Collimonas fungivorans Ter331: one gene and its partner. Each later gene encodes a partner of the first gene's protein in a complex. Links are inferred from orthologs where the notes say so. Each region holds a gene or a part of one and is shown in the gene's direction. Other genes may lie near its edges.

What was found.
Region 2: the proteins of nusB (region 1) and rpsJ are in contact, whole or in part, in a solved structure (PDB 3D3B), measured with the Escherichia coli proteins. The link is inferred for Collimonas fungivorans Ter331 from one-to-one orthologs.

What each region holds. Positions count from the first base shown.
Region 1 is NC_015856.1:3,999,041-4,015,466, reverse strand. What follows is about bases 6,729-9,438. They hold nusB (transcription antitermination factor NusB), read left to right. Parts: upstream 6,729-7,703; coding sequence 7,704-8,174; downstream 8,175-9,438. Other genes in these bases: CFU_RS17850 (pyridoxal phosphate-dependent aminotransferase), read left to right, coding at 8,287-9,438; ribH (6,7-dimethyl-8-ribityllumazine synthase), read left to right, coding at 7,146-7,631; ribBA (bifunctional 3,4-dihydroxy-2-butanone-4-phosphate synthase/GTP cyclohydrolase II), read left to right, coding at 6,729-7,047. Also shown: CFU_RS17885 (aspartate aminotransferase family protein), read right to left, coding at 1-261; CFU_RS17880 (M35 family metallo-endopeptidase), read left to right, coding at 514-1,581; CFU_RS23430 (PAAR domain-containing protein), read left to right, coding at 1,909-3,174; CFU_RS24605 (hypothetical protein), read left to right, coding at 3,178-3,675; CFU_RS24600 (hypothetical protein), read right to left, coding at 3,889-4,227; tRNA dihydrouridine(20/20a) synthase DusA, read left to right, coding at 4,715-5,680; more of ribBA, read left to right, coding at 5,935-6,728; more of CFU_RS17850, read left to right, coding at 9,439-9,465; CFU_RS17845 (fumarylacetoacetate hydrolase family protein), read left to right, coding at 9,536-10,231; maiA (maleylacetoacetate isomerase), read left to right, coding at 10,242-10,904; CFU_RS17835 (FMN-binding glutamate synthase family protein), read right to left, coding at 10,957-12,573; CFU_RS17830 (CsbD family protein), read left to right, coding at 12,859-13,068; CFU_RS17825 (hypothetical protein), read left to right, coding at 13,127-13,678; CFU_RS17820 (BON domain-containing protein), read left to right, coding at 13,770-14,036; CFU_RS17815 (response regulator), read left to right, coding at 14,230-14,862; CFU_RS17810 (response regulator), read left to right, coding at 15,056-15,391; CFU_RS17805 (PAS domain-containing sensor histidine kinase), read left to right, coding at 15,550-16,426. UniProt on the Escherichia coli protein: Part of the processive rRNA transcription and antitermination complex (rrnTAC). The complex forms an RNA-chaperone ring around the RNA exit tunnel of RNA polymerase (RNAP).
Region 2 is NC_015856.1:506,067-516,431, forward strand. Bases 1-2,894 are described here. They hold rpsJ (30S ribosomal protein S10), read left to right. Parts: upstream 1-1,235; coding sequence 1,236-1,553; downstream 1,554-2,894. Other genes in these bases: tuf (elongation factor Tu), read left to right, coding at 1-1,136; rplC (50S ribosomal protein L3), read left to right, coding at 1,803-2,459; rplD (50S ribosomal protein L4), read left to right, coding at 2,463-2,894. Outside these bases: more of rplD, read left to right, coding at 2,895-3,083; rplW (50S ribosomal protein L23), read left to right, coding at 3,080-3,394; rplB (50S ribosomal protein L2), read left to right, coding at 3,394-4,221; rpsS (30S ribosomal protein S19), read left to right, coding at 4,232-4,507; rplV (50S ribosomal protein L22), read left to right, coding at 4,514-4,846; rpsC (30S ribosomal protein S3), read left to right, coding at 4,856-5,698; rplP (50S ribosomal protein L16), read left to right, coding at 5,701-6,120; rpmC (50S ribosomal protein L29), read left to right, coding at 6,133-6,324; rpsQ (30S ribosomal protein S17), read left to right, coding at 6,324-6,596; rplN (50S ribosomal protein L14), read left to right, coding at 6,823-7,191; rplX (50S ribosomal protein L24), read left to right, coding at 7,201-7,515; rplE (50S ribosomal protein L5), read left to right, coding at 7,522-8,061; rpsN (30S ribosomal protein S14), read left to right, coding at 8,069-8,374; rpsH (30S ribosomal protein S8), read left to right, coding at 8,389-8,784; rplF (50S ribosomal protein L6), read left to right, coding at 8,795-9,328; and more genes. UniProt on the Escherichia coli protein: Involved in the binding of tRNA to the ribosomes. Part of the processive rRNA transcription and antitermination complex (rrnTAC). The complex forms an RNA-chaperone ring around the RNA exit tunnel of RNA polymerase (RNAP).

The sequences.
Region 1 (16,426 bases):
GAAGGCCAGCGGATGGCCCATCTGGAACACCGGTGCAAAGTCCATCTTGGCCGCCTGCTGCTGGATCGCCTCGACGATCTTCGGATGGCAGTGGCCGGCGTTGGTGCACCACAGGCCGGCGGTGCCGTCGAGGATCTGGCGGCCGTCGTCGGTCGTGTAATGCATGCCGGAAGCGGCGACCAGCAAGCGCGGCTTGCTCTTGAACTGGCGGTTGGCGGTGAACGGCATCCAGAAATGGTCGGTATTCAGGGTGGTCGGCATGGCGTCTCCTTGGCGGCGGTTGGCGGATTTCAGGCTCTTGCCGATGATGGTAGTACGTTTGGAGCCGCTTCGCATATAAACGCGGTTTTCTCCGATAAGGTCGCGGCACCCTGTCAACTTTGACAGGATTCCGCATGGAAATGTGCGTGCTAGCATAAATTTCCCTATGCCCATAAGGCAGGGGCTCATTTAACTCTACAAGAGGAGTGATCCATGCACAGTTTTCGAAAATGGTTGGCAGGCGTTACATGTGTGGCAGCAATCGCTGTCAGCGGCTCGGCTTATGCAGCGCGGGCCGATATCGAAGTGACCTTGCAGGAGGCCAGTGCGAAAGGCGCGGCGGGCTCCGGCAAGGTGCTCTACACCATCACCAACACCAGCGCCGCGCCCTTGCATGTGCTGAACTGGGAAACGCCATTGAACGGCGTCAGCGGCGACCTGTTCAGCGTCGCCCTGGGCGGTCAGCCGGTGCGTTATGTGGGACGCCTGGTGAAACGCAAACCGGCTACCGACAAGGATTACATCACGCTCAAGCCGAACGAAAGCCGTGTGGTTGAAGTAGACCTCAGCGCCTACTACGAGATGTATCGCGCCGGCCAATACGTGATCAAGTACAAGCGCAGCGCCGACACCCTGGTGCGCGAAGCCGGTAACGCCGTCGCCGCCAAGGCCAGCGGCGCTGCTGCTTCTGCTCCGGCCGTCACGCTGGAAACCAATGCGATCCCGCTGTCGGTCGACGGCGGTCCTGCGCCATCGTCCAAGCTGGCTTCTTCCGACCTGCTGGGCGCAATCAATGGCGCTGCAGCGGCATCCACTACCTTCGCCAGCTGCAGCAACAGCCAGAAAACCGCGTTGACCACAGCCCGCGCCGACGCTACTTCGATAGCTACCAACGCCAAGAGCTACCTGAATGCAAACAACACCGGCAGCCGCTACACCTGGTGGTTCGGCGCGGTCACCAGCGGCCGTTATACAACGGTCACCAGCCACTACACCAACATCAGCAGCGTACTCGGCAACCAGGCGTATAAATTCGACTGCAGCTGCACCGAGTCCGATACTTACGCTTATGTCTATCCAGACCAGCCGTACACGGTTTACCTGTGCGGCGCCTACTGGAATGCACCGGCCAACGGCACCGATTCCAAGGCAGGCACACTGGTCCATGAAACCAGCCACTTCACCGTGGTGGCCGGCACCAGCGACCATGTGTACGGCCAGACCGGCGCGCACAACCTGGCTGTCAGCAATCCGACCAATGCCGTCGACAACGCCGACAACCACGAATACTTCGCTGAAAATACACCTGCACGGCAGTAAAGGCAGGAGCCGGGCGAGATGCGGCGTCGCGCATCTCGTCTAGCTTGAACCAGACCCAGCACGGCTCAGGGGCTGTGCTCGGCATTTTTGTTTGTGGTGCAAGTTTGTGGAATCTGCCTCGATGGCGTTGATGTCGCAGGTTTAGGGCAGGGTCTTTGGCGAAGGCCGACTTGCCGATAAGCTACGGTCTTTCGCCGAATTTGCGCGAATCAGAATACCCTCGTTTCCTGATTGTTTCCCTATTGCTTCGGCGACCGCCAGCAAATTTACTTGCAATATAGTTAATCTTCTGCAAAGATGGCTCCGAAGCAATTTTAAGGGCTATCTATGACAATGCGGAAAATTGTCGTTGTGGGCGACAAGACGACTACTAGCGGCGTAATTCTGCCGAACGCGAATTCAACTTTTTCAGTTGGCGATGTTGGTCACAAGGTCGCACTAATCGGGGGACAGGCAACCTGCTTAGCCTGTAAAGGCGTTGGGACCATTGCCAAGGCTGGCGGGCCACGCCGAATGAACTTTATGGGAGAAGTAGCCCTGGAAAACGACATCGTGATTTGCGGCTGTCCCGTCCCTCCGAAGCTCATATCAAATCTCCACCAAACAATGACCTACGACGACCAAGCAGAGTCTCAAGGTGTAGTGCCTCCTCCAACCGCTACCTCTGCCGCCAGCATGCCCATGGCCGACGATCAACTAGTGGCTCAAACGAAACGCTATGACGAGCAGATTAAGTTCCTGCTCGGTTCAGGAACGGCCCTGGCTGGCGCGGCTTACACATTGACGCTTGATGACGGCAGTACGGTTAGCGGAACAACTGATGCCGATGGTAGAACCGAGCGGATCACAACGACCGAACCGCGCACGATCACTCAGGCTAACTTGCTGCCCAATGTGGCATTTTGTTGCGCCCGACAGGCTGAAAATTCTGAAGGCGGCGGCGAAGGTGGTATCGACGTCGAATTGAGTGGCGTCAAAACAAACGCGAGCGCCCTTGGCTCATCAGTGATAGAACACAAAGTGGAAGAAAAAGTCAGGCCATTGACACCAGGCGAGATCGATTTGGCCAAGAAGGTATTCGGTACCTCGGTGGATTACTCTAAGATCAAGGTCCACAACGGGGCTTACATGGTGGGCGCTGGCTCCAATGCAATGACGCCTAATGGAGAAATGTATTTTCCAAGTGACTATTATCAAGCTGATTTTTCAATCAACGACGATTCTGATCGGATATGGTTCATTCATGAAATGACACATGTCTGGCAATATCAACTGGGTTACAGCGTTAAATGGGGTGGGATTAAAATTCAACTCAAAGGCGGGTATAAATACAACCCTGGTCAAACAGTGGCTCGCGCCTATAAATATGATCCCACTGCGGACTTCGGCAAAACTATGTCTGATTTCAATATGGAACAGCAAGGGGATTTGGTCTCGCACTATTTTGATGCTATATATCTATCAGGAGAGGGATACGCACCGCACTGGCAACGTGTTCAAATTTTGCCATTCCTTCAAAGTGTCCTTGCCGAATTTATACGCAATCCATCGGATACCTCGTTGTTGCCGAAAACAACTCATATTGAGGACTGAAAAATGTCTTTTCGCAATTTTCTGCAACTGCAAATTGCTTGTATTTTGCTTGTCGTTGGCACTGCTACGTCAGGCCAATCGAGCGCAATGTCTAGCGGCTATGATGCACCAGCACAAGTAATTTTGAAGGACGGTGTTCCATGTTTTTTTGCGACGATAGCCGGCGACGACAAAGTTTCGCAATATAAATCGTTTGAAGTAAGAGTAAATCGCGGTGAAAAGGTATGGCACATTTACGATGACCGCGGACTTGCACCGATGCCGTCCAGTGTTGAGCAATGCATCAAGTATGGCGATAATTGGCCTACGGGAAAGGTGCTAAAAGAAGCATCTCCCTTGAAATATGCAGTCCCTTATCGCGCTGATATCGGAACAAAGTACCTTTTTCGCGTTGCATTTTGCCTGTCAAAAAATACAAGCGGACAGTCACTACTTACTAAGTGGGCTAAGGATGGCGATCATTGCACAGATGTGCCATTAAACGAAACCAACAAGCCTTAGCGGTAGATGACAGTGGAAAAAAGAGCCTGTCCAAATATTGCCAGGTGCGCTATGGCACTGACGACATCAAACGCTGCTACGAATTGTTTCTTGCCAGCCGGGTGTGAAGAATCATGTACGACCTAGATATCAATTGCCAATTGCTGTGGAAAACGCAGTAACTAAAATCGGCCACCATTTTTGACATATCTCCAGCTAATGCGTTTTACAGAATTACTGCTTCCCCGACATTGCTGCACCTAATCTCTTTTTCGCAGCAGAAACCTGCTTTTTTGCGCGGTCAAATTCGTGTTCAGCAACTGTGATTTCATCAATGCATGCGGCGATACGGGAATTTGGTAACCAACTGGCGACGGTCGCAACTTGCTCGATATTCGCACTTACGATGTCAGTTCTATGGCCTTCCAATATTGAGATACGATGCTTGCATGACGCTCCCATGGTGCCCGCAGAGCATGTACATGCTGCAAATAGGCCGTCTTCATCACGAATAAAAGTTACTTCGTAGGGCACTTCCGCTGATCCCTGAACCGAGAATTGAATTGTCTCCATAGAGCTCCCCTTATATTATCGATGATGACATTTTACTATTTGCAGTTCGTTGTAATGATAAATTTATGGGCGCGGGTAAACGGAAGAGGCAGCTAAGGACGTCAAATGTCGATAATGCTTATCTGATTTAACGTAAATGCCTGAAGATTATTAATTTTTTTGTAGTGCCATCTTGGAGTTCTCAGGATTCTCCGCCGATGGTGCTGCATATTTAGGCATCGGATATCCGCTTGCTATAATGTGGGTTGCCTGCATCTCTACTGCCGACGCCCACAATTGAGCATCTCTTTTTAGCTTGTACCCTCCATGAGCCGCTTTTTAGTAGAGTTAATGTAGCCATGTGTGCAATTTGTGTGTGTCAAACGATGTACAGAATATGTACCAATTATTAACCCCGTATGCATATCGTGTACACAAAGTGTGCAAATAGAAGTAAATGAGTACTAAAAATCCTTTAATAAACAAGCGCTTAGTATCTGTCGCGCCGATGATGGACTGGACCGACCGCCACTGCCGCGTGTTCCACCGCCAGATCACCCGGCATACCTGGCTCTACACTGAAATGGTGACCACCGGCGCCTTGCTGCACGGGGATGTGCCGCGCCACCTCGATTTCAGCGACGTGGAGCATCCGGTCGCCCTGCAGCTGGGCGGTAGCGAGTCGGCCGACCTGGCCAAGAGCGCCAAGCTGGGCCAGGAATGGGGTTACGACGAGATTAACCTGAATTGCGGCTGCCCGTCCGAACGGGTGCAGAAGGGTGCGTTCGGCGCCTGTCTGATGGCGGAGGCCGAGCTGGTGGCCGATTGCGTCAAGGCGATGCGCGATGCGGTGAGCATCGATGTTACCGTCAAGCACCGGATCGGCATCGACAAGACCGAATCCTATGAATTTGTCCGCGATTTTGTCGGCACCGTGGCGCAAGCCGGTTGCCAGACCTTCATCGTGCATGCCCGGAATGCCATCCTGAAGGGGCTCAGTCCCAAGGAAAACCGTGAAATCCCGCCGCTCAAGTACGAATATGCCTACCAGCTGGCGCGCGATTTTCCGGAGCTGGAAATCATCATCAACGGCGCCATCAAGACTACCGAAGAAATCGATTTCCACCTGCAGTATGTCGACGGCGTGATGCTGGGCCGCGAGGCTTATCACAATCCTTACCTGATGGCCGATTTCGATTCCCGCTATTACGGCGCCGCCGATGCCGCACCGAAGACGCGCGCCGAGGTGATCGAAGCCATGCTGCCTTATATCCGCCAGCAGCTGGCGCTGCACGGGCACGACGGCAAGGGCTTGCGCCTCAACAGCATCACCCGCCACATGCTGGGCCTGATGGCCGGCGTGCCAGGCGCCAAATCGTTCCGGCAGGCGCTGTCGGACTCCAAAAGGCTGGCCCTGGGCGATCCTCGGTTGCTGACAGATGCATTGGCAAACATGCAACCATTGGCGGCCTAAACCAGTCTGGATGCCGACGATCGCGGGTTTTGGCCGGCTCTTGGCATAAAACAGCGGCAAACTGGTGTCCGTAAAACATTTTCAGTCTGCTAAATCCTTTAAAATAGCGACCTCTGGTTTATGTTTGCTTTACCTGGCCTGCTCAGCCGCAGCCATGGGCGCGTAAACCGCAACCTTCATAGCAAGATTTATAGCAAAGCCGGACCAGGCTGCCCACAAGGCGGCCTCCGTGCCGGTTATCTCCAAGGCGAAACATGTCAATTGCAACAACAGAGGAAATCATTGCTGAACTCCGTGCCGGGCGCATGGTGATTCTGGTGGATGAGGAAGACCGCGAAAACGAGGGCGACCTGGTGCTCGCCGCCGATTTTGTGACGCCGGAAGCCATCAATTTCATGGTGAAATATGCGCGCGGCCTGGTCTGCCTGACCTTGACCGAAGAACGTTGCGACCAGCTCAACCTGGGCATGATGACCAGCCGCAACGGCACCGCCTACGGCACCAATTTCACGGTATCGATCGAAGCCGCCGAAGGCGTCACCACCGGCATCTCCGCGGCTGACCGCGCCCGCACCATCCAGGTAGCGGTGGCGCCTGGCGCCAAGGCTGGCGATATCGTGCAGCCTGGCCATATCTTCCCGATCAAGGCACGCAAGGGCGGTGTGCTGATGCGCGCCGGCCATACCGAAGCCGGTTGCGACCTGACCGAAATGGCGGGCCTGACGCCGGCCGCGGTGATCTGCGAAATCCTCAAGGAAGACGGCACCATGGCGCGCCTGCCGGACCTGCTGGAATTCTCCAAGGAACACGGCCTCAAGGTCGGCACCATCGCCGACCTGATCCATTACCGCGGCCAGCATGAAAGCATCGTCGAGCGCCTGGCCGAACGCACTACCCATACTGCCCAAGGCACGTTCAAGACCATCGCCTATCGCGACACGCCAAGCGGCGGCGCCCACCTGGCCCTGCTGCACGGCACGCCGGCGCCGGATGTGGAAACCCTGGTGCGCGTGCACCAGCCGGTATCGATCCTGGATTTGCTGGAAACCGAAGCCACCAACCATTCCTGGAACATGGCGTCGGCGCTGGCCGCCATCTCCGCTTCGCCGTGCGGCGTGGTGGTATTGCTCAATTGCGAAGAATCGGCCGACCAGATTTTCGCCAAGTTCGCCGCGCTGGAAGCCGCCTGCAGCGGCGTCAAGCCGCCGCCGCCGCGGGTCGACCTGCGGACTTACGGCATCGGCGCACAGATCCTGAAGGACCTCGGCGTCGGCAAGATGAAATTGCTGGCCAGTCCGCGCAAGATGCCGTCGATGACAGGTTACGACCTGGAAGTCACCGGCTACCAGAACAAGCCGAATGCCTGAAGAGCAGGGCCGTAGCAGTGGTTGTTGCAACGTGTTCCCGTAACGTTTTTTTGTAAATCATCAGTAGATAAGCGCCAGGTGCGCATAAGAGGAAAGCCATGACTGTCGGAATTTACGAAACCAATCTGGATGGTGCAGATTTGCGCATCGGTATTGTGCAAGCCCGCTTCAACGAAGATGTCTGCCACGGGTTGATCTCGGCCTGCCTGGCGGAGCTGAAGCACCTGGGCGTGGCGGATGAAGACATCCTGCACGTCACCGTGCCCGGCGCGCTGGAAATCCCGCTGGCGCTGCAGAAGATGGCGGAAACCATGCAGTTCGACGCGCTGATCGCGATCGGCGCCGTGATCCGCGGCGAGACTTACCATTTCGAGCTGGTCTCGAATGAATCCGGCGCCGGCATCACACGCGTCGGCCTCGATGCCGGCATCCCGATTGCGAACGCCGTGCTGACCACCGAGAACGACGAGCAGGCAGAAGCGCGGATGGAAGAGAAGGGCACCGACGCCGCGCGGGTGGCGGTCGAAATGGCCAACCTGGCGATCGCCTTGGAAGAGCTGGCGGAAGCCACCAGCGAAGAATAAGATGTTGTGCCAGGCTGGGCGCCGCCGGCGCCGGCCGTGTATTTTTGTATGTGAACGATAGCTGGAAAAATTATGACTAATAAAACTTTGCACGCCAATCCGAGCAAGAGCCGCACGCCACGTCACCGCGCGCGCGAATTCGCGTTGCAGGGCCTGTACCAATGGCTGTTGAACAATGAAGACGTGACAGCGATCAGCGAAAACATCCGCCAGGCGCACGGTTTCGACAAGGCCGACGCCGAGCATTTCAACTCGCTGCTGTACGGTGCGATCAAGGACGCGGTCCCATTGCGCGCCGGCCTGGAGCCGCTGATCGACCGCAAGATCAGCGAACTGTCGCCGGTCGAGCATGCGGCTTTGCTGATCGGCGCTTTCGAGCTGCAGAACCACGTTGAAATTCCTTATCGCGTGGTGATCAACGAAGCGGTCGAACTGACCAAATCGTTCGGCGGCATCGATGGCCACAAATATGTGAACGGCGTGCTGGACAAGTTTGCCGCCAAGACGCGCGCCACGGAAATCGGCGCCGGCAAGAAAGCCTGATCCAGCAATCAATGTAGGCGGAGCCGCGGATGCCGCGTCAGCGCATCGCTTCCGGTTCCGTGTTTCAGGCGAGGCGCCAGCGAGTGGCGCCACGCCATTCGGAAGAGCATCCATGACATTCTCGCAACTGGCTTCCCGCCTTGACAACATCGCACCCTTCCATGTGATGGAGCTGGCAAAAATGGCTGCGGCGCTGGAACGGCAAGGCCGCCACATTATCCACATGGGTATCGGCGAACCTGATTTCACCGCGGCACCGCTGGTGATCGAAGCCGCCGCCAAGGCCATGGCCGACGGCAAGATGCAATACACCTCTGCCACCGGCTTGCCGGCGTTGCGGGAAGCGATTTCGGCCCATTACCGCCGGGTATTCGGCCTCGATATCGCACCCGGCCGCATCGTCGTCACCGCCGGCGCTTCGGCCGCCTTGCTGCTGGCTTGCGCCGCACTGGTGGAGAAGGGCAGCGAAGTGCTGATGCCGGATCCGTCCTATCCTTGCAACCGCCACTTCGTCGCGGCTTTCGACGGCCAGGCGAAAATGATCGCCAGCGGCCCGGAGCAGCGCTTCCAGCTGTCCGACCGGATGGTGCAGGAGCACTGGGGCGAACATACGCGCGGCGTGCTGCTGGCGTCGCCGTCGAACCCCACAGGCACTTCGATCCTGCACAGCGAGCTGGCCAAGATCATCGCTACCGTGCGCGGCAAGGGCGGCTATTCCATCGTCGATGAAATCTACCAGGGCCTGAGCTACGAAGGCGAGCCGTTTTCGGCGCTGTCGCTGGGCGACGACATCATCGTCATCAACAGCTTCTCCAAATACTTCAACATGACCGGCTGGCGTCTCGGCTGGATGGTGCTGCCGGAATCGCTGGTGGCGCCTATCGAAAAACTCGCGCAGAACTTGTTCATCTGCCCCTCGGCGATTGCCCAGCACGCAGCGCTGGCTTGCTTCGAGCCTGCTTCGCTGGCCCTGTACGAAGAGCGCAGGAGCGAATTCAAGCGCCGCCGCGATTACCTGGTGCCGGCGCTGGTCGAACTGGGTTTCAAGGTGCCGGTGCTGCCGGACGGCGCGTTTTATGTATATGCGGATTGCAGCGGGCTGCTTAAGGAAGGCGACGACGCCGACAAGTTCGTCAAGGAAGCCTTGAACCAGGCCGGCGTCAGCATGGTTTCCGGCCTCGACTTCGGCCCGTACACCGCGCAGCATTACATTCGCCTGTCGTATGCCACCTCGATGGAGAACCTGCAAGAAGCAGTGCGTCGCCTGGGGCAGTTTCTCGGCAAGAGTTAAATATCAACAGACCCTGAGTTCAGACATTGTTTGCTGCCGGCATGACGGCGGTATTGAAAAAGGAGCTTCCATGCAATTCGTTTTTCCTCCCAAGCCGGCAGCAGCCGTCCCCATAGCCGGCAGCGATCAATTGTTTCCGGTGCACCGGATTTATTGCGTCGGCCGCAATTATGCCGAACACGCCAAGGAAATGGGCAGCAGCGGCCGTGAAGCGCCGTTCTTCTTCATGAAGCCTGCCGATGCGGTGCTGCCGGTCGCCCACGGCAGCATAGGCGAGATGCCTTATCCACCGATGACGCAGGACCTGCATCACGAAATCGAACTGGTGGTGGCTTTATCCACCGGCGGCAAGAATATCCCGGCAGCGGAAGCGGTCAAGCACATCTGGGGCTACGCCGTCGGGCTCGACATGACGCGCCGCGATTTGCAGGGCGAGGCCAAGAAACTGGGGCGTCCATGGTGCACCGGCAAGGGCTTTGATTATTCGGCGCCGATTTCACCGATCCATCCGGTCGGCGCCACTGGCGTCATCGAGCAAGGCGATATCCACCTGGATGTAAACGGCACGTTGCGCCAGAAAGGCGATATCAAGCAGATGATCTGGAACATCGCCGAGACCATAGAGCAACTGTCCGCCTACTTTGAACTGCAGGCCGGCGACCTGATTTTTACCGGCACCCCGGCCGGCGTTGCGGCTGTCGGCAAGGGCGACCTGCTGGAAGGCTCGGTAGCCGGCGTCGGCGATCTGCGCGTACGCCTGGTCTGAGCAGATACCGATGAAACTGTATAGTTATTTCCGCAGCTCCGCCTCTTACCGGGTACGGATCGCCTTGAACCTGAAAGGCATGTCCTACGATACCGTTCCCGTGCATCTGCTGAAACATGGCGGCGAACAGCTGAGCCAGATGTACCGGACCTTGAACAGCGACGGCCTGGTGCCGACCATGGTCGACGACGATGCGGTCGACGGCCAGGCGGTGCTGACGCAGTCGCTGGCAATCCTGGAGTACCTGGAAGAAATCCATCCGGCGCCGGCATTGCTGCCGGCGGCTGCGCTGGACCGGGCATTCGTACGCAGCATAGCCTTGTCGATTGCCTGCGATATCCACCCGCTGAACAACTTGCGTGTATTGCGTTACCTGGTGCACGAACTGAAAATCGATGAAAACGCCAAGAATGCCTGGTACCGGCATTGGTGCGAAAGCGGCCTGGCGGCGCTCGAAGTAACGCTGGCCCGCGATGGCCGGCCCGGCAAATTCTGCTTCGGCGACACGCCGACGCTGGCCGACTGCTGCCTGGTGCCGCAGATTTTCAATGCGCAGCGCCTGAAATGCGATCTGTCGGCGATGCCGACCGTGATGGGCATCTACCAGAACTGCCAGGAACTGGATGCCTTTATCAAGGCGGCGCCGCAGAACCAGCCGGATGCCGAGGCCTGAACCAGCGCCAGAAAACAAAAAAGCCAGGGTTACGAACAACCCTGGCTTTTTTTTATCCGACGCTGGCCTGGATCGGCGCTGCAGGATGAAAACTTTCTGCGCGCGAGATCGGCCAGTATTTTTCGAATACCGGGTAGCGGTATTTCTGGTTCAGCAAATCCCCCGGCTGCAGATAATGCAGCAAGTCAGACATCAGCTTCACCTCATGGTCCGAGGTGCGGCGCACGATGTGATGCGCGCGTAGCGCAGAAGCATGCGGCAGGCCGGCGGCTTGCACCAGTTCCTGCAGCGCATGCAACGTGCTTTCGTGGAACCGGTACACGCGCTCGGCCTTGTCCGGCACCACCAGCGCTTTCTGGCGGCCGACATCCTGGGTGGCGACGCCGGTAGGGCAGCGGTCGGTATGGCAACTCTGCGACTGGATGCAACCGAGCGAAAACATGAAACCGCGCGCCGAGTTGCACCAGTCGGCGCCGATCGCCAGCGTGCGCGCCAGGTCGAAGGCGGTGATCACCTTGCCGCTGGCGCCGATCTTGATGCGGTCGCGCAGCCCGGCGCCGAGCAGGGTGTTATGCACCAGCAGCAAACCCTCCTGCAAAGGCATGCCGACATGGTCGACAAACTCCAGCGGCGCCGCGCCGGTGCCGCCTTCGGAACCGTCGACCACGATGAAGTCCGGCAGGATGCCGGTCTGCAGCATGGCTTTGACGATGCCGAAAAATTCCCAGGGATGGCCGACGCACAGCTTGAATCCGACCGGCTTGTCGCCCGACAGCGTGCGCAGTTTCTGGATGAATTCCAGCAAGCCGATAGGATTGGTAAACGAAGAGTGAGTGGCCGGCGAGATGCAGTCGACGCCCATCGGCACGCCGCGCGTGGCCGATATCTCCGGCGTGATCTTGGCCGCCGGCAGCACGCCGCCGTGGCCAGGTTTGGCGCCCTGCGATAGCTTGACCGTGATCATCTTGACTTGCGGCGTAGTGGCTTGCGCCACGAATTTTTCTTCGTTGAAGCTGCCGTCGCCGTTGCGGCAGCCGAAATAGCCGGAGGCGATCTGCCATAGCAGGTCGCCGCCGAATTCTCGATGGTAGGGCGAGATCGAGCCTTCGCCGGTATCGTGTGCGAAGCCGCCTTTCTTGGCGCCGCGGTTGAGCGCGCGGATCGCATTGGCCGACAGTGCGCCGAAGCTCATCGCCGAAACATTGAAGACCGACATTGAATACGGCTGCGCCCGTTCGGCGCCGACCGTGACGCGGAAATCGTGGCTGGCGATGATGGTCGGCGCCAGCGAGTGGCCGACCCATTCATAGCCGCGCAGCTTGACGTCCAGCTCGGTGCCGAACGGCCGGCTGTCGACTTCGCCCTTGGCGCGCTGGTAGACCAGGCTGCGTTCCTTGCGGGTAAACGGCGCGCCGTCGTTGTCGCTCTCGAAGAAATACTGGCGCATCTCGGGGCGGATCATTTCAAACAGGAAGCGGAAATGTCCCATCAGCGGATAGTTGCGCAGGATCGCGTGGCTGCGCTGGTTCATGTCCCAGATGCCGAGTCCGGTCAGCAGGGCAGGGAGCAGCGCCCACCACCATCCCATCTTGCCGGCCGCGGCGCCGGCGGCAAGCAGCAAAGTCAGCAACAGCACTGCCCAGAAACTTAGATAACGACTGACTCTCATGATTCCTTCCTTTTAAGGTTGCCGCTGGCATGGCGGTTCGCTGGTGGAAAACCGCATCGGGCAGTAGCAGGCTGACAATTTTACACATTGGCGGTCGATTTCGTGCGAGCGGCGCTTCCTTTTGTCCTACAAGGACATCGGTCCCTGTCCTATAGCGCCGCATGGGAGGGCTGGTTAGTATGGATTCACCGATGCAAGGGTAGCAACGCCGACCGGGCGCATCGCTCTGCGGACCACCCTGGCATAAATCGATAACGCACATTGACAACCATCAAGGAGTACACAATGAACTGGGACACTATTCAAGGCAACTGGAAACAATTCAAGGGCAACGTCAAGGAGCAGTGGGGCAAGCTGACCGACGACGACCTGGACAGGATCGCCGGCAAGCGCGACCAGCTGGCAGGGCGCATCCAGGAAGCCTACGGGATCGAGAAGGATGAAGTTGAAAAACAGATCCGCGAGTTCGAAAAGCGCCAGAAGGACCAGTTCTGAAGGCTTTTTTCACCATGATTGGGCAATGACATTCATCAGTCGAAGAAAGGACATTGACATGACTATCAACAAAATCCTCGCGACCATGCTGATCGGCGTTGCCGGCTTCAGCGGCACCTCGCTGGCCTTGGCGGCCGACAGCGCCAAAGCCAGCTACAAGGCGGCGGAAGATGCGGCCGACGCTACCTACAAGGCCGACAAGGCAAAATGCGACGAGCTCAGCGGCAACGGCAAGGATGTTTGCCTCAAGCAAGCCAAGGCCACCCGTGAGCATACCAAGCAAGACGCAAAGGCCGAGTATAAAAACACGCCAAAGGCCGTGGCAGGCGCGCGTAAATCCGAAGCCGACGCCGACTATGCGGTAGCCAAGGAAAAATGCGATGCGCTGGCAGGTAACGCCAAGGATGTCTGCGTCAAGCAGGCCAAGGCAGACCAGACCAATGCCGTAGCCAACGCCAACACCCAGAAAGATGTGTCCAAGGCCAAGGCCGACGCCCGGGAAGAACGGGCAGATGCGCGCTACAAGGTAGCCATGGCCAAGTGCGATGCGCTGGCAGGCGCCGCCAAGGATGATTGTGTTGCCGCAGCCAAGGCAGACGCTGGTAAATAACAAGCGAGCTAGATTGGCCCCACCATTTTAAGGAGAACTATCCGTGACCACTTTTTATAAACGCTTTTCGGCATTTTTCTTCGCACTCTGCATGGTGTCCCTGGTCGGCTGCGCTGCGACCTCGACGCAGGAAGGCACCGGCGGTTATGTGGATGACGCTGTCATCACGACCAAGGTCAAGGCTGAAATCTTCAACGAGCCAAGCTTGAAATCGGCTGAAATCAATGTCGAGACGTTCAAGGGCGTGGTGCAGCTGAGCGGCTTCGTGGCGCAGCGGGATGACGCCGCCAGGGCTGCCGCAGTGGCGGCCGGGGTCAAGGGCGTGAAATCGGTGAAAAACAATATCTTGCTGAAATAGGTTGTGCCTGTCCGCCGGCGTGAGCCAGAATGGGAAGCGTCCGGCGGACAGGAATTCCGGGTGAAGTGCAAGGTAAGGTATTGAACAGATGCAGGAAACGGATATACACTGAATTTATAGCATTTACATTGACGGCAGTCGGATTGCGTCACACGCTGGCCGGATAACTTATCTGATTGCGACGGTTGAATAGATGATAAAAATTTTGGTGGTTGACGACCATGCGGTAGTCCGTGCCGGCGTCCAGTATTTTATTGCCGACATCCCGGAGATGGAAATCACCGGGGAAGCCGCCAATGCGCAGGAAGCGATCCGGCTGATCCGTTCGCAGGATTATGACATCGTGCTGCTCGACATCGCAATGCCGGACAAGAGCGGAGTGGAAGTGTTGAAACAGATCAAGCGCGAGAAGCCGCTACTGCCGGTGCTGATCTTGAGCATGCATCCGGAGAGCCGTTACGCGGTGCAGGTGCTGCGCAGCGGCGCTGACGGTTATGTGCAGAAAGAGGCGCTGGCGATAGAATTGGTGAAAGCAATCGAGACCGTACTGCAAGGCCACAAGTACATCAGCTATGCAGTGGCCGAACTGTTGACGGCGGACCCCGCCAGCAATGAAAACACGCCGCTGCATGAAACACTGTCAGCGCGCGAATACGAGATTTTTTATAAATTGAGCCAGGGCGAAGGGGTAACCAAGATTGCCGAGGAGCTTTGTCTCAGCGTAAAGACCATTAGTACTTATCGTACCCGCGTACTGCAGAAAATGAGCATGGCCAGCAACGCGGACATTATTTATTATGCGATCAAGAACAACCTGATCGATTAGAGGATGCGATCGTGCCGTATGCAAGGAATGCCAGTTGCCCTCCGGCCTGGCGCAATGCATGAATTGAAGCGAGGGGTGTTGCAAGCTAGTCGCCAAAAAAATGGACCATACAACAACCTCCGATATTGCCAAATCCGGCGCCACGCCGTTGCGGATTTTTCTGGTGGAAGATTCAGCGGCTGTCAGGAATTTGATGATTGATACCTTGAGCGAAATTCCCGGTGTGGTATTTGCCGGGTTTGCCGAGGGGGAAGGCGATGCATTGAAAAAAATCGATGCCGAGCCGTTTGATGTGCTGATCCTGGATATCGAACTCAAGGAAGGCAATGGCATGAGCCTGTTGCGCACCCTGGCGGAAGCGCACAAACCGCTCAATTCCCTGAAAATCATTTTCAGCAATAACGTCAGCAACGCTTTTCGCAATGCCGGCGCGAAATACGGCGTGCGTTTCTTCTTCGATAAAAGTTCCGAATTCACCCAGCTGCGCGATCTGCTGGCAGCATTGGGGACGGGATTGCCTGATCACTGACCGGGCGGTTGCCGTCCGCTGGCTGTTTGCAGCGCTTTCAGTCATACTTACCCGCTGGCAGCCAGCGGGTTTTGTGCTTTCATGACATGACCAGTGCTGGAGGTATTGACCGACACGCATTGACCGCACGCATTGACCGACTACTTGCTGGAGGCGACTTGACGACAGACAGCCCCGAGGCTGGGCTAGGCAATCCGCACTACCGGGAGTTGCTGAAGACACGCGCGCTGGAAAGTCTCGCCACTACCCGCACCTATGTGTCGCGCACCACCATCGCCGCCATCGTCGTGAGCACGGCGCTGATGATCGTGTCCGCCGTGGTGCTGATTGCCTGCGTCTGCCAGGTAACGCTGCCGTTTCCGACTTCGCAGCTGCCACTGATGCGGGCCAACACCGCAGCCGGGTTTTTACTGGCTGCCGGCAGCCTGCTGCTGCGGTGCCTGACGGCCAGGCCGCAACAGGCGATCCGGTTCATCGCGCAAGTGCTGGCTGTGTTGCTGCTGCTGTTTGCCGGCGCCGCGCTTTGGCAAGAAGCCTTCCATAACGCCGCCTGGCTTGAGATCTTCCTTGCGGCGCTGGCGCCGCAGCCTGGTTTGCACAACCCGAGCGGCCTGCATCCCATGGTGGCTATCGGGTTCATTTTGTGCGGACTGGCTTTGCTCCTGCTTGACCGCCGCAGCAAAAAGGAAAGCCACCTGGCCGAATACCTGGCGATCTCCCTTATATTTTTGAGCGCGATCCCGCTGCTGGGTTACCTGTACAACGTTGCGGCAATGACCCAGATGGTCTACGCAACGAGCATTCCGGGGCTGTCGGCCATCGCTTTCCTGTTGTTCGGTATAGCACTGCTGATGTCGCGCCCGCACCGGCGCCTGATGGCGATCATCACGCGCCATGCGCCGGGGGGGCAGATGCTGCGCCGCTCCCTGCCGCAGATGCTGGTGCTGCTGGTCGCGCTGCACTGGCTGGCGGATTGGGGCGCGCGCCACGGTTTCTACGACCGTACCTCGGTGCCGCCGTTGCTGACCTTGATCG
Region 2 (10,365 bases), 3.5 Mb from region 1 along the record:
TCGACCACGGCAAGACCACGCTGACAGCAGCGATCGCGACAGTATTGTCGAAGAAATTTGGCGGCGAAGCCAAAGCGTACGATCAGATTGACGCAGCGCCAGAAGAAAAAGCGCGCGGCATCACGATCAACACTGCACACGTTGAATACGAAACTGCAAACCGCCACTACGCCCACGTTGACTGCCCAGGCCATGCTGACTATGTGAAAAACATGATCACCGGCGCGGCCCAGATGGACGGTGCGATCCTGGTGTGTTCGGCAGCTGACGGCCCAATGCCACAGACCCGTGAACACATCCTGTTGTCGCGTCAAGTTGGCGTGCCATACATCATCGTGTTCCTGAACAAAGCGGACATGGTCGACGACGAAGAGTTGCTCGAGCTGGTTGAAATGGAAGTGCGCGAGCTGTTGACCAAGTATGATTTCCCAGGCGACGACCTGCCAATCATCAAGGGTTCGGCCAAGCTGGCCCTGGAAGGCGACACTGGCCCATTGGGCGAGCAAGCGATCATGGCTCTGGCTGAAGCGCTGGATACTTACATCCCGACACCGGAACGTGCTGTTGACGGCGCCTTCCTGCTGCCAGTGGAAGACGTGTTCTCGATCTCCGGCCGCGGTACTGTGGTGACCGGCCGTATCGAGCGCGGTATCGTCAAGGTTGGCGAGGCCCTGCAAATCATCGGTATCCGTGACACGCAAGATACAACCTGTACTGGCGTTGAAATGTTCCGCAAGCTGCTGGACCAAGGCCAAGCCGGCGACAACGTTGGTGTGTTGCTGCGCGGTACCAAGCGTGAAGACGTAGAGCGGGGCCAAGTGTTGGCCAAGCCGAACTCGATCAAGCCGCACAAGCATTTCACTGGCGAGATCTATGTTCTGTCGAAAGACGAAGGCGGCCGCCATACACCGTTCTTCAACAACTATCGTCCACAGTTCTACTTCCGTACTACGGACGTGACTGGTTCGATCGAGTTGCCAAAGGACAAAGAAATGGTCATGCCAGGCGATAACGTGTCGATCACAGTGATGCTGATCAACCCGATCGCGATGGAAGAAGGTCTGCGTTTCGCGATCCGCGAAGGTGGCCGTACTGTTGGTGCAGGTGTTGTTGCCAAGATCCTGCCTGACGCGTAATAGGTAGTGCAATAGGCAGGCCGCTTCGGCGGTTTGCTGTCAATGTAACAATATGCCGTGGGTGATAGTCATCCACGGTTCGTTCTTTAAAGGAAAATCATGTCCGCTGCTAACCAAAAAATCCGCATCCGCCTGAAGGCGTTCGATTACAAGCTGATCGACCAGTCCGCACAGGAAATCGTTGATACAGCCAAGCGTACCGGCGCGGTTGTCAAGGGCCCGGTGCCTCTGCCGACACGTATCCAGCGTTTTGACGTATTGCGTTCGCCGCACGTCAACAAGACATCGCGCGATCAGTTCGAAATCCGTACGCACCAACGCCTGATGGACATCGTTGACCCAACCGACAAGACTGTCGATGCGTTGATGAAGCTGGACCTGCCAGCTGGCGTAGACGTAGAAATCAAGCTGCAATAATTCGTCATTCCCCAGGGTGGGCACGCAGTGCCCGCCTCCGGGACCCGGATTATTCGGTTGTGTTGTAAATAAGGTGTAGCCGGCGAATGTTTGACATACCACGACAAAGATGGTCTTGCAAATAAAAATTTACCCGGTTATACTGATCGGCTTCGGTGCAATTGCGGCGGTTTTCGTCTAGCAATTGCACTCATTTTAGTTGTACAAACATCAGCCCCGCCCAATCGTAGGCGGGAATGGAGAAAAACAATGAGCTTAGGCCTTGTTGGTCGCAAGGTTGGTATGATGCGCATCTTCACGGAAGATGGGGATTCAATCCCAGTAACCGTGTTGGACGTGTCGAACAACCGCGTGACCCAAATCAAAACGCCTGAAACAGACGGTTATACCGCTGTTCAAGTTGCATTCGGTTCGCGTCGCGCTTCACGCGTGACTAAAGCCGCCGCTGGTCACTACGCCAAAGCTGGCGTCGAGGCTGGTACCATCCTCAGAGAATTCCGCATTGATTCAACCAAGGCTTCCGAGCTGAAGGCCGGCGAAGTTATCGCTGCCAGCCTGTTCGAAGTCGGTCAAAAGGTTGACGTTCAAGGTGTCTCGATCGGTAAGGGTTACGCTGGTACCATCAAGCGTCACAACTTTGCATCCGGTCGTGCCAGCCACGGTAACTCCCGTTCGCATAATGTTCCAGGTTCCATCGGTATGGCGCAGGATCCAGGTCGCGTTTTCCCTGGTAAGCGCATGACCGGTCACATGGGTGACGTTACTGTAACCACGCAAAACCTCGAAATCGCACGTGTTGACGCTGAGCGCCAACTGCTGCTGGTCAAGGGCGCGGTTCCAGGTGCGAAGAACGGCCAAGTCGTGGTCAGCCCTGCGATCAAAATCAAAGCTAAGAAGGGAGCCTAATTCATGGAACTCAAGCTCCTGAATGACCAAGGTCAAGCTGCTTCGAACGTTGCTGCTCCGGATACCATTTTCGGCCGCGACTACAACGAAGCCCTGATTCACCAGGTCGTAGTTGCTTACCAGGCTAACGCTCGCAGCGGTAACCGTAAGCAAAAAGACCGTGAAGAAGTTCATCACACGACTAAAAAGCCATGGCGCCAAAAGGGTACTGGCCGCGCTCGTGCCGGTATGTCGTCTTCGCCACTGTGGCGCGGCGGTGGTCGGATTTTCCCGAACTCGCCTGATGAAAACTTCACGCACAAAGTAAACAAGAAGATGTATCGCGCAGGTCTCTGCTCGATTCTGTCGCAGTTGGCACGCGAAGGTCGTCTGTCGGTCGTCGAGAATTTCTCGGTCGAAGCGCCAAAGACCAAATTGCTGTCACAAAAGCTGAAGACCATGGGTCTGGATTCCGTGTTGGTGATTACCGACAACCTGGAAGAAAACCTGTTGTTGGCGTCGCGCAACCTGCCAGGTTTCCTGGTATGCGAGCCGCGTCACGCTGATCCAGTATCGCTTGTGTTCTACAAGAAGATCCTGATCACCAAGCTGGCTTTGGCGAAGATTGAGGAGATGCTGGCATGAACGCAATTAAACATAGCGAAGAACGCTTGATGAAAGTGTTGCTGGCGCCGGTGATTTCCGAAAAGGCAACGATGGTTGCGGAGAAAAACGAGCAAGTCGTTTTCCGTATCGCACCAGACGCTACCAAGCTGGAAGTCAAGGCTGCTGTCGAACTGCTCTTCAAAGTTCAAGTTGAGTCGGTACAAGTTGCCAATCGTCTGGGTAAGCAAAAGCGTAGCGGCAAGTCCATGGGCCGCCGCAACCATACCCGTCGCGCATTCGTATGCTTGAAGCCGGGTCAAGAGATCAACTTCACCGAGGAGGCTAAATAATGGCACTCGTTAAAGTTAAACCAACCTCGCCGGGCCGCCGTGGCATGGTCAAGGTCGTTAATCCCGACCTGTACAAAGGCCGTCCATTTGCTGCCCTGATCGAGAAGAAGTCGAAAACAGCTGGTCGTAACAACAACGGTCATATCACTACTCGCCACATCGGCGGTGGTCATAAGCAACATTACCGCTTGATCGACTTCAAGCGCACCAAGGATGGCATTCCTGCGAAAGTGGAACGTATCGAATACGATCCAAACCGCACTGCGAATATCGCCCTGTTGTGCTACGCCGACGGCGAACGTCACTACATCATCGCCACTAAGGGCATGGCTGTAGGCGACCAGGTAATGAGCGGCTCGGAAGCGCCGATCAAATCCGGCAACTGCCTGCCAATCCGCAACATTCCGGTTGGCACGATTCTGCATTGCGTCGAAATGCTGCCAGGTAAGGGTGCCCAGATGGCCCGTACCGCCGGCGCCGGCGTTGTGCTGATGGCTCGTGAAGGTACTTACGCTCAGATTCGTTTGCGTTCCGGTGAAGTTCGCCGCGTGCACATCGAATGCCGCGCTACCGTAGGTGAAGTCGGCAATGCCGAACACAGCCTGCGCAAGATCGGTAAAGCGGGTGCGATGCGTTGGCGTGGTGTTCGTCCTACCGTTCGCGGTGTGGTCATGAACCCGGTCGACCATCCTCACGGTGGTGGTGAAGGCAAGACCGCAGCTGGTCGTCATCCAGTTTCGCCATGGGGTCAACAGACTAAGGGTAAGAAGACACGCAGCAACAAGCGTACTACTTCCATGATCGTCTCGCGCCGTGGCAAGAAATAAGGGGTAACACATGACACGTTCATTGAAAAAAGGGCCGTTCTGCGACGCCCACCTGGTGAAAAAAGTTGAAACTGCGCAAGCGGTCAAAGACAAAAAGCCAATCAAGACTTGGTCCCGTCGCTCGACCATCATGCCGGATTTTATCGGTCTGACGATTGCTGTGCATAACGGCAAACAACACGTCCCGGTATATGTGTCCGAGAACATGGTTGGTCACAAGCTCGGCGAATTCGCGCTGACCCGTACGTTCAAGGGTCATGCTGCTGATAAGAAGGCTAAGAAATAAGGTCCGATGATGGAAACTAAAGCTACCCTCCGCGGCGTGCGCCTGTCGGCCCAAAAGGGCCGTCTGGTCGCCGACCTGATTCGCGGCAAAAAAATTGATCAAGCACTTAACATCCTGGCCTTCAGCCCGAAAAAAGGTGCAGCTATCATCAAGCGTGTTCTGGAATCCGCAATTGCGAATGCCGAACACAATGACGGTGCTGATATCGACGAGCTGAAAGTCACGACGATATATGTGGAAAAAGGTTCGGTCCTCAAGCGCTTCACAGCGCGTGCTAAAGGCCGTGGCGATCGTATCTCGAAGCAATCCTGTCACATTTACGTGACTGTCGGAAACTAAGGAGTCACGATGGGACAGAAGATTCATCCAACCGGTTTTCGCCTTGCGGTTACACGTAACTGGGGATCCCGCTGGTATGCAGGCAATAGCAATTTTGCCCAAATGCTTGGCGAAGATCTGAAAGTACGTGCTTTCCTCAAGAAAAAACTGAAGAACGCATCGGTCGGCCGCGTTGTTATCGAGCGTCCTGCAAAGAACGCACGCATCACGATTTACAGCTCGCGCCCTGGTGTTGTTATCGGTAAAAAAGGCGAGGACATCGAAGTACTGAAGTCCGCGCTGACCAAGCTGATGGGTGTGCCGGTTCACGTTAATATCGAAGAAATTCGTAAACCTGAAATCGACGCACAACTGATCGCTGATTCGATCGCGCAACAGCTCGAAAAACGCATCATGTTCCGCCGCGCGATGAAACGTGCGATGCAGAACGCAATGCGTCTGGGCGCGCAAGGGATCAAGATCATGTCGTCCGGTCGTTTGAACGGTATCGAAATCGCACGTACCGAATGGTACCGCGAAGGTCGCGTACCGCTTCACACACTGCGCGCTGACATCGACTACGGTTTCGGCGAAGCTGAAACCACATACGGCATTATCGGCATCAAAGTCTGGGTTTACAAGGGCGATCGTCTGGCTAACGGCGATGCGCCGGTAATCGACGTACCTAACGACGATGACAAGAAACGCCGTGGTCCACGTCGTGATGATGGCAAACCAGCTGGTCGTCCACGTGCTAAAACTACAACGGCAGGTCCAGGAGCGCCAGCTGCGCGTCCAGCCCGTGCCAAGAAGCCGGATGGCGCTGCTGAAGGTGTTGCTGTTGCTGCGCCGGCTGAGAAAGCAGGAGAATAATCATGCTGCAACCAGCACGCAGAAAATATCGTAAAGAGCAAAAGGGCCGCAACAAAGGCATTTCGCATTCGCGCGGCACTGCCGTGTCGTTCGGCGAATTTGGCTTGAAGGCGATTGGCCGCGGTCGTATCACCGCGCGCCAGATTGAAGCAGCTCGTCGCGCAATGACCCGTCATATCAAACGGGGTGGTCGTATCTGGATTCGCATTTTCCCGGATAAGCCAATTTCGCAAAAGCCTGCCGAAGTCCGTATGGGTAACGGTAAAGGTAATCCCGAGTACTACGTGGCTGAAATTCAGCCAGGTAAAATGCTGTACGAGATGGATGGCGTCGATGAAACTCTGGCGCGTGAGGCATTCCGTTTGGCTGCAGCTAAATTGCCATTGTTGACCACGTTCGTCGTGCGTCAAATTGGCCAATAATTGGAGTTAAACATGAAAGCATCTGAACTCCGCGACAAAGATCAAGCGGCCTTGACGAAAGAGCTGAACGAATTGCTGAAGGCGCAGTTTAGCCTTCGCATGCAAATCGCAACTCAGCAATTGAGCAATACGTCGCAATTGAAGAAAGTTCGTCGCGATATAGCACGGGTCAAGACCGTCATCAATTCGAAGGGCGCCCTGTAATGAACGATCAAGTGAAACAAGCGCTCAAGCGCACGCTGGTTGGTAAAGTTGTGTCCGATAAAATGGACAAGACTGTTACCGTCCTGATCGAACGCCACGTCAAGCATCCTCTGTATGGCAAAATCATTGTGCGTACCAACAAGTACCATGCACATGACGAAACCAACCAGGCCAAGGAAGGCGACGTAGTCGAGATCCAAGAAGGACGTCCAATCTCCAAGACTAAAGCTTGGAGCGTGACACGTGTGGTACAAGTGGCACAAGTCCTGTAAGTAATTGTTGCGAGCCAAGCATTTTGATGTAATAATGCTTGGCTTCGCTCCTGTTGGCTTCCGACAAGAGCGAAAAGGGTAGCAAACAGCGCCCTGCAGCATCTAGCAAGAAGTTTTGGAAGTCGTCCACCTAAGCAGTGCGCTCAGCAGAGTTGCCCTGACAGGACCAAGACTGACCGTAAATCCGCATCGTGCGGCAGCGAGTTAAGTTGGGAAAGAAAATATTATGATTCAAACGGAAAGCCGGCTCGAAGTAGCCGACAACACTGGTGCACGCGAAGTTATGTGCATCAAAGTTCTGGGTGGTTCCAAGCGTCGCTATGCCAGCATTGGTGATGTGATCAAGGTTACCGTCAAAGTGGCAGCGCCACGTGGTCGCGTCAAAAAAGGCGAGATCTATAACGCCGTTGTCGTGCGGACCGCTAAAGGCGTTCGCCGTCAAGATGGTTCGCTGGTCAAGTTCGATGGCAATGCAGCAGTGCTGCTGAACGCGAAGCTTGAGCCAATTGGTACGCGTATTTTTGGACCAGTCACTCGTGAACTGCGCACTGAGCGCTTCATGAAGATTGTGTCGCTCGCGCCTGAAGTGCTGTAAGGAGTCGAGATGGATAAGATTCGGAAAAGCGACGAAGTAATCGTCCTGACTGGTAAAGACAAGGGCAAGCGCGGTGTTGTAAAGCAACGCGTTGATGCTAACCATGTTGTCGTAGAAGGCGTCAACGTTGCTAAAAAAGCAACCAAGCCAAACCCGATGACTGGTGTAACTGGTGGCATCATTGACAAGTTGATGCCAATTCACGTGTCAAATGTTGCGTTGTTCAACGCTGCAACTGGCAAGGCAGATCGCGTTGGTTTTAAAGATGTGGACGGCAAGAAAGTCCGCGTTTTCAAGTCCAGCGGCGAAGTTGTTAAGGTTTAAGAGATCATGGCCCGTCTCCAAGAATTCTATAAAGATAAAGTCGTTACCGACCTGACAGCGAAATACGCTTACAAGTCCGTAATGGAAGTGCCGCGCATCCTGAAGATCACCCTGAACATGGGTCTGTCGGAAGCGATCGCGGATAAGAAGATCATTGAACACGCTGTTGGCGATTTGACCAAGATTGCAGGTCAGAAGCCAGTCGTGACCAAGGCACGGAAGGCTATCGCGGGTTTCAAGATCCGTGAAGGCTATCCAATCGGTTGCATGGTTACACTGCGTGGCGCTCAGATGTACGAGTTCCTGGATCGCCTGATCACTGTCGCGCTGCCGCGCGTTCGTGATTTCCGTGGCGTTTCCGGTCGCGCATTTGACGGTCGTGGTAACTACAATATCGGTGTGAAAGAGCAGATCATTTTCCCCGAAATTGAGTACGACAAGATTGATGTGTTGCGTGGTATGAATATCAGTATCACGACGACTGCAAAGACCGACGACGAAGCAAAATCGCTTCTCGCCGCATTTAAATTTCCGTTCAGAAACTGAGGTTGCCATGGCAAAACTGGCACTGATTAACCGTGAACAAAAGCGCGCTGACCTGGTAAAGAAATACGCCGGCAAGCGTGCCGAGTTAAAGGCAATCATTGATGACCAATCGAAGTCGGAAGAAGAGCGCTACGAAGCTCGCTTGAAATTGCAAGCGCTGCCACGTAACTCGGCTCCGACCCGTCAACGTAATCGTTGCTCCCTGACTGGTCGTCCACGTGGCACTTTCCGCAAGTTCGGTCTGGGCCGTATTAAGCTCCGTGAAATCGCCATGCGTGGCGAAATTCCGGGTATGACTAAAGCAAGCTGGTAATAGGAGAATATGCAATGAGTATGAGCGATCCTATCGCCGATATGCTGACCCGTATCCGCAATGCGCAAGTAGTTCACAAGACAACCGTGGCAATGCCATCGTCGAAGGTCAAGATTGCGATTGCCAACGTCCTCAAGGACGAGGGTTACATTGAAGATTTCGCTGTCGCTGAAGAAGGCGGCAAAGCGGAACTCAAAATCGGTTTGAAGTATTACGCCGGCCGTCCTGTTATCGAACGTCTTGATCGCGTATCCCGTCCAGGGCTGCGGATCTACAAGGGCAAAGATGACATCCCTAACGTGATGAACGGCTTAGGTGTGGCAATTATTTCGACACCTGCGGGTGTCATGACGGACCGCAAAGCGCGCGCAACCGGTGTCGGTGGCGAAGTTATTTGCTACGTCGCCTAAGGAGTGCAACATGTCTCGTGTAGGTAAAATGCCGATTGCACTGCCAACTGGCGCGGAAGCGACCATTACAGCAGCGCAGATCACAGTTAAGGGCCCATTGGGCTCGCTTTCCCAGGCTTTGAATGGCCTGGTAAAAATCGAAAACAACAACGGCACGCTGAATTTCGCTGCCGCTGACGACAGCCGCGAAGCCAATGCGATGTCAGGCACCTTGCGTGCTCTGGTCAACAACATGGTCAATGGCGTAACCAAGGGTTTCGAAAAGAAGCTGAACCTGGTTGGCGTGGGTTTTCGTGCGCAAGCACAAGGTGACAAGTTGAATCTGTCGCTCGGTTTCTCGCATCCGGTGGTTCACCAAATGCCGCAAGGCGTGACAGTGGCAACCCCGACGCAAACCGAGATCCTGATCAAGGGTATCGACAAGCAACGTGTTGGTCAGGTTGCTGCAGAAGTTCGTGCTTACCGCGAACCTGAGCCGTATAAGGGCAAGGGCGTTCGTTACTCGGACGAAGTGGTAATCCTTAAAGAAACCAAGAAGAAGTAATAGGGGTTGACGATGGATAAGAAACAATCACGTCTGCGCCGCTCACGCCAAACGCGTGCCAAGATCGCAGAGTTAAAGGTGAACCGCCTGGCAGTGCATCGTACCAATTTGCACATTTACGCCAGCATCATCGGCCCTGACGCTAAAGTGCTGGCTTCGGCCTCCACACTGGAAGCTGAAGTACGTGCAGAACTGGCCGGCAAGTCCGGTGCAGGCGGCAATACAGCAGCTGCATCGCTGGTTGGCAAGCGCGTTGCTGAGAAGGCACTGAAAGCAGGAGTTACCGAAGTTGCGTTTGATCGCTCCGGTTTCCGTTACCACGGCCGCGTCAAGGTGCTGGCAGATGCCGCCCGTGAAGCCGGTCTGAAGTTCTAAGGAAGAATCGTCATGGCAAAAATGCAATCGAAAATGCAAAGCGATAAGCCGGATGATGGCATGCGCGAAAAAATGATCGCGGTCAACCGTGTGACCAAAGTGGTCAAGGGTGGTCGTATCATGGGTTTCGCAGCATTGGCTGTTGTTGGTGATGGCGATGGCCGTATCGGCATGGGCAAGGGCAAATCGAAAGAAGTGCCAGTTGCAGTGCAGAAGGCTATGGAAGAAGCCCGTCGCAAGATGATCAAGGTAACGCTGAAGAACGGTACATTGCAACACGCAATCTCCGGCAAGCATGGCGCCTCATCGGTGCTGATGTTGCCAGCAAAAGACGGTACTGGCGTCATCGCCGGCGGTCCAATGCGCGCGATCTTTGAAGTACTGGGCGTGACGAACGTTGTGGCCAAGTCCACAGGTTCCACCAATCCGTACAACATGGTTCGTGCTACTTTGAACGGCTTGTCAAAGATGAACACGCCATCGGAAATTGCTGCCAAGCGCGGCAAGTCCGTTGAAGAAATTCTGGGCTAAGGTGATCAAAATGACAAAGACTGTAAAAGTACAATTGATCAAGGGTTTGATCGGCACGCGCGAAACTCATCGCGCGACAGTACGCGGCCTGGGCCTGCGTCGTGTGAATTCGGTTTCCGAATTGCAAGACA